DNA from 3 places in the Staphylococcus delphini genome. Region 2 is predicted to be linked to each of the others. Evidence: riboswitches for the same ligand, from Rfam matches in the RefSeq annotation. Region 2 holds a riboswitch; each other region holds the start of a gene.

Region 1 (2,207 bases), 580 kb from region 2:
GGCTATGCTGGGGTAGGCTTTTCATTTGGAATTGTGAGTGTCGCATCAGGATTCAACATTTTAGAAATATTACTGCTCTCTTTACTCGTTTATGCAGGGGCAGCGCAATTTATTATTATCGCACTCATTGCCGTACAAACGCCGATCTGGGTCATTGTACTCACTGCGATGATTGTCAATAGCCGTATGTTTTTATTAAGCATGACATTGGCGCCAAATTTCAAACATGATCATTTTATACATAGGGTAGGGGTAGGGTCTTTGTTGACGGATGAAACATTTGCTGTTGCGATCACGCCTTATTCGAAAGGACACACGATAACATATCAGTGGATGTATGGCTTAAATTTACTGGCCTACTTATTTTGGGCATTGGTTACTGTGCTCGGTGGATTGTTAGGTGACTTCTTCCAACATCCAGAAGTATTTGGCTTGGACTACGCGATTACAGCGATGTTTATCTTTTTAGCAATTTCACAATTTGAAGGTATTACGAAATCGAAATTACGGGTCTATCTCTACTTAGTTGCAATCGTCATTGTTATGATGTTGCTACTCAGTCTATTTTTACCTTCGTATTTAGCAATCTTACTTGCATCGACTTTAAGTGCGACGATAGGGATGGTGATTGACCGATGAGCATGTACGTATTTTGGACGATCTTTTTAGCAGGACTGGGCACTTTACTCATCAGAATCACACCTTTTGTCATGATTTCACGTATGGAACTGTCTGACAAGGTGCTCAAATGGCTGACGTTTATTCCAATTACATTATTTACTGCGTTAGTGGTCGATGGATTCATTCAGCAACAAGAAGGCGTGATGGGTTATACATTGAATTGGAACTTTATCATCGCGCTCATTCCGACACTTATCATTGCTTTTTGGACGAGGAGTTTAACGATAACAGTTATTGTCGGTATGGTCAGTGTGGCATTGTTGAGAATTATCGGATTATTCTAACAATCATTTGCATACGTGATAGGTTTACGGTATGATTAAAGACACAACATAACTTTATTAAAAATAAGCTTATTAAGAGAAGTTGAGGGATTTGGCCCAGTGACACTTCAGCAACCACTTATCGTTATAAGTACGGTGCTACAACCAACCACGTCATGTGGATGATAAGTTCATTTAAAAACTGACTTACAAACGTTGTATAGCCGTCAAAGGTTGTACAACGTTTTTAATTTTTAGAGGGAGGGCAGACTAAAATGGTGAATTATCGTGTGGACACATTAGTATTAGGTGCATTTACGACAGAATCAGGTGAAACGATTGAAAATTTGAAACTTCGGTATGAATATGTAGGTTATCCTGGTCAGCCACTCGTCGTCGTATGTCATGCGTTGACAGGCAACCATCTCACTTATGGTACAGAAGACAATCCAGGGTGGTGGCGAGAAATTATTGACGGGGGGTATATGCCAGTTCACGATTACCAGTTTCTGACATTTAACGTGATTGGCAGTCCATTTGGGTCGAGTTCTCGTTTAACAGATCCAAACTTTCCACAAAAGCTCACTATGCGAGATATTGTGCGTGCGCTCGAAAAAGGCATTGAAGCACTCGGTCATCAAACAATCGACATTCTCATCGGCGGTTCTTTAGGTGGCATGCAAGTGATGGAGCTCCTCTACAATCAAAAATTTGAAGTGAAAAAGGCGGTCATTTTAGCAGCTACTGAAAAGACGTCTTCTTATAGTAGGGCGTTTAATGAAATAGCGAGACAAGCCATTCATTTAGCAGGAGAAGAAGGGTTAAGTATCGCGCGACAACTCGGCTTTTTAACGTACCGGTCCTCTAAAAGTTATGACGCCCGCTTCACACCTGATGAAGTCGTGTTATATCAAAAGCATCAAGGTGATAAATTTAAAGAACAGTTTGATTTACAATGTTATTTAACACTTCTCGATGTGTTAGACAGTCATGACATTCACCATGGTAGAGATGATGTCGCAAACGTATTCCAATCATTAGACACGAAAGTACTCACGCTCGGCTTTACAGATGACTTGTTGTATCCAGATGACCAAGTCGCTGCGTTAGGCTGTTATTTCAAATATCATCGCCATTTCTTTGTGCCTGATAATGTAGGGCATGATGGCTTTTTATTGAATTTTAATGATTGGGCGCCGTACCTTTATCATTTCCTAAAAGTTTCACGATTTAGACGCTAACTTTAGACGAAAACGTTACATT
Region 2 (2,207 bases):
TGTCGAGATGATGGTCATATACAATGTTTCGTACGTTGCTTCCCATACATCTGGCCAACGTACATTCGGCATTGTAATCATTTCTTGCAAGATTTCGCTAAAACTTTTACCCATGACTGACCACCTCTATCTCAACATTTTGTGCTTTTAACTCTGCTTGAATTTGATCAAAGTTAATGCTCGAAAACTGTTCAATGTGCACTAATAAATAACCTAATGTGCCCGTTTTAGAATGCTTAATATTGCCTTCTAAAATATTCACTGAAATCCCGTGTGTTTGCGTTAAGTGTGACACCACTGGATGCGTCGTATTCTCACCAGAAAAAATGAGTTTAGCCAACACTTCATCTTTGCCTAATTTAAAGGTTTGCGCTAAATCTTCACTGTCATCACTCGGTTTCAAATCATCTTGAACGAATCGACGTGTCACTTGATGTTGTGGATGCTCGAAAATGTGTGACACTTTGCCTTCTTCAATCACACGACCATTTTCCATGACTGCAACTTCATCACAAATACGACGAATGACGTGCATTTCATGTGTAATCATAATAATTGTTAAGTTTTTCTCGTTTTTGAGTTGTAGTAATAAATCCAAAATTTCATCTGTTGTTTGTGGGTCCAACGCACTTGTCGCTTCATCACACAACAATACTTCTGGATCGTTAGCGAGTGCACGCGCGATACCGACACGTTGCTTTTGTCCCCCTGATAATTCGGATGGATACGCATGTTCTCTCCCTTGTAGCCCAACGCGAGACACTAATTCTAATGCTTGTGCTTTCGCTTGGCTTTTAGGCACACCCGCAATTTCAAGTGGAAAAATGATGTTATCGAGTACAGTTCTTGACCACAACAAATTGAAATGTTGGAAAATCATACTCACTTTTTGACGTTTTTGACGTAGTTCAGCTGGACTTAATTGCCCAATGTTATCACCGCCAATAATTACTTCACCTGACGTTGGTTTTTCTAAATAATTAAATAAACGGACTAAAGTACTTTTACCTGCACCTGAAAATCCAATGATGCCATAAATCTTGCCTTTCCCAATTTCAAGATTGACACCATCTACAGCAGTAACAGATTTCGTCTTGCTTTCGTACTTTTTCACTATATTTTTAAGCGTGATCATACTGTTCCTCCCCTGTGTTGCTACTTTAAAAATTTTCGAAAAAAAAATGCTTTCCCCTTTTAAAGAAAAAAGAGAAAGCATAAATATGGACGCTTTTCTCTCATCTTCAAAAGTAAATCGTTACTTTATGTGAATTGGCACCATTTCTAAATATAGACGGTTGCCGGGCTTCATAGGGCACATCCCTCCACCACTCTGGATAAGAGTTTTCTGACTATTCGATTGATTATTATATTATCATCGTCACTCACTGTCGTCAATGACTTTTTTTAATTTTTCTAACAAATAAGGCACGGAATGAAATGCATAGATGCGCTCTACTTCTTGATCGTAGCGCATGATCATTAAAATAGGGACCGATTGAATTGCTTTTTCTTGACTCCACTCAGCGTGATAATTCAAGTCTAACTTCACAATCGGTAACTGGGTGATTTCATTCGCGATATCTAGCATACGTTCTGACATTTTACATGTGCCACACATCGGTGTATAACCAAAAATCAGATGCACACGTTGATTAAAATGCTCAGATATATTGTTCAATTGCTTTGAAACACTCTTCATATGAATACTTCCCTTTTACATAAAAGTCTTGCTTCACTTTAAAGTCAAAATGCTGCAATACATTTGAGAGGTAATCGCGGGGACAACGGGCAACTTCACTATATTTTGTATCTATGAAAATATCAGTACTTTCACTCAAATATGTCGTAAACCATTTGCGAATGCGACGACCTTCTGCATCTGCATCAACTAAAATGTAGACTTGTTTATCATACAAATATTCAATCATATTGTCTAACTTTTCGATTCCCATCGTGCCATGTGTACAAATGATTTCGACAGGTTCCAACAACACCTCTTGAACACGTTTTTTATCAGATTTCCCTTCAACAACAATAACCTTATGGATCATCGTCATGGTCTTCACCTTCTAAAAAATATTTGAGTATAAAAAACTCCTTGATAATTAAATTACCCAGGAGTTCTCATTATGATATTATTCGCCGATCATTTTTTCGTAACCAGCTGCATCTAATAATGCGTCTAGTTCACTTTCGTCTTTTAATTC
Region 3 (2,207 bases), 1.4 Mb from region 2:
GCCCAACCGCATTGAACTTCATTGCACGCAGGGACTTCTTCAGCGGCTAAAACATCTTGTAACGTTTGTTCGACAATGTTTAACACATCATCATAATCGGTATGGTTAATGAAAGAGACGTAGAACCCTGTTTGGCATCCCATTGGACTTAAATCGACAACCTTGTCTGAATGGTTACGAATATTTTCAGCCATTAAATGTTCTAAAGAATGGAGTCCAGGCATTTCCATATGTTCTTTGTTCGGTTGTTTGAAGCGAATATCATATTTGTAAATGTCATCTCCATTGAGCCCTTGAATTTTACCCGCAAGACGAATATATGGCGCGACCACTTTCGTATGATCTAAGTTAAAACTTTCAACGTTCATTTTTGGCATTGGTATGACCTCCTTCATGTTTAAATCCATTTTAACATATTCCAATCAAGATGAAAGGGGACGACAAAGTGTTCACATGCCGATATAATAGGGAAAGGAGCTTTAAACCTATTATTACGAGTCGTTTAATAGGGATTAAGGCTTTAAAAAATTTTTTTGTGACACAGCATAAAGGCGTCTCGAAATGAAAATGTGATGCAAAAAGGGTGAAATATAGTATGAAAATTTTGAAGAGTGTTAAAAATAACATGACAAAGTGCAGAAAATTCGTTAAAATAATTACAAAATTGAATCAATATTTATCAAGAGTGGTGGAGGGAATTGGCCCGATGAAACCCAGCAACCTCATCGTACGGCGATAAAGGTGCGAATTCCAACAGTGTAAATGCTGAAAGATAAATGAAGGCAGAGGTGTTATCACATATATACATCAGTCACACTTATCAATGTTTGTGTTGGATGTAAATGGGGATAACATTTTTTGTTTAAGGAGGAGTAACACGGTGACAACGGTAGAGCAACGTATTTTAGATTATATCGATCAACATAGATGGGCTTATATAGATATGAGTCATCAAATTCACGGACGTCCGGAACTCGGTAACGAAGAAATTTTTGCATCACGTTTGCTGATTGAAAATTTGAAGGAACATCATTTTGAGATTGAGCGCGACATTGCAGGACATTCTACAGGCTTTATTGCGACATATGATTCGGAAATTGAGGGACCGACTATTAGTTATCTCGCTGAATATGATGCATTGCCAGGTTTAGGGCATGCGTGCGGTCATAATATTATTGGCACATCAAGTATGTTAGCAGCGGTTGCATTAAAACAAGTGGTAGATGACATTGGCGGTAAAGTCATTCTATTCGGTTGTCCGGCAGAAGAAGGTGGCGAAAATGGGAGTGCGAAGGCATCATACGTACGAGAAGGGCTCTTTGATGACGTCGATATTGCTTTAATGATCCATCCGGGTAATGAAACGTATCCGACCATTCCAACACTTGCTGTAGACGTACTAGATATTAAATTTTACGGCCAAAGTGCGCACGCTTCAGAAAATGCTGAAGAAGCACGCAACGCTTTAGATGCGATGTTGAGCTATTTTAATGGGGTCGCACAACTCCGTCAACACATTAAAAAGACTGAACGTGTGCATGGGGTCATTTTAGATGGCGGTCAAGCAGCGAACATTATTCCTGACTTTACGCATGCGCGCTTTTACACACGTGCTACGACAAGAAAAGACTTAGATGTCCTCACTTCAAGAGTGCATGATATTGCGCGTGGTGCGGCGATACAAACAGGATGTGATTTTGAATTTGAACCGATTCAAAATGGCGTGAATGAATTCATTAAATCACCGTTGCTAGATCAATTATTTGAGCATTATGCCACGGAACTCGGTGAAGAAGTCAGTCATGATGATTTTGGTTACGGTTCGACTGATACGGGGAATGTCAGTCATGTCGTGCCAACGATTCATCCACACGTCAAAATTGGACCAAGAAGTTTAGTCGGTCATACCCACCGTTTTCGTGAAGCAGCCGCTAGTCCAATGGGGGATGAAGCACTCATTAAAGGCGCGAAAATGATCGCATTAATGGGGGCTAAATTAATACAAGATCAAACGTTATTAGCAGAGATACAAAAGGAGCATCAACATAAAAGGGAGAAATGACAAAATGGTACACAATATTCAATATCGAAGTCAATTAACCATGGGAGAAATTTATGACACGAACATCGTTTACACGTCTAGACCCTCATATGTTTCGAATCCTTGGCTCGCACCAGATGAACATCAATCCAACTTTTTAACAGGG

Evidence for each region. A riboswitch is a leader RNA that binds a small molecule or an ion and turns the genes downstream of it on or off. The one in region 2 is predicted to bind S-adenosylmethionine.
Region 1: linked by a shared signal. The riboswitch ahead of metX (homoserine O-acetyltransferase MetX) and the one ahead of EL101_RS10465 (methionine ABC transporter ATP-binding protein) in region 2 are both predicted to bind S-adenosylmethionine.
Region 3: linked by a shared signal. The riboswitch ahead of EL101_RS03650 (M20 family metallopeptidase) and the one ahead of EL101_RS10465 (methionine ABC transporter ATP-binding protein) in region 2 are both predicted to bind S-adenosylmethionine.

Annotation. Positions count from the first base shown of each region.
Region 1 covers NZ_LR134263.1:14,600-16,806, forward strand. The annotation lists gene EL101_RS00055 (AzlC family ABC transporter permease) at 1-639, shown strand, start outside; gene EL101_RS00060 (AzlD domain-containing protein) at 636-965, shown strand; SAM riboswitch class I at 1,032-1,136, shown strand; gene metX (homoserine O-acetyltransferase MetX) at 1,220-2,185, shown strand.
Region 2 covers NZ_LR134263.1:2,231,472-2,233,678, forward strand. The annotation lists gene EL101_RS10460 (methionine ABC transporter permease) at 1-114, opposite strand, end outside; gene EL101_RS10465 (methionine ABC transporter ATP-binding protein) at 107-1,135, opposite strand; SAM riboswitch class I at 1,233-1,341, opposite strand; gene EL101_RS10470 (thioredoxin family protein) at 1,379-1,699, opposite strand; gene EL101_RS10475 (toprim domain-containing protein) at 1,662-2,057, opposite strand; gene gcvH (glycine cleavage system protein GcvH) at 2,136-2,207, opposite strand, start outside.
Region 3 covers NZ_LR134263.1:816,951-819,157, forward strand. The annotation lists gene EL101_RS03645 (S-ribosylhomocysteine lyase) at 1-377, opposite strand, end outside; SAM riboswitch class I at 674-779, shown strand; gene EL101_RS03650 (M20 family metallopeptidase) at 944-2,062, shown strand; gene ldmS (L-aspartate--L-methionine ligase LdmS) at 2,067-2,207, shown strand, end outside.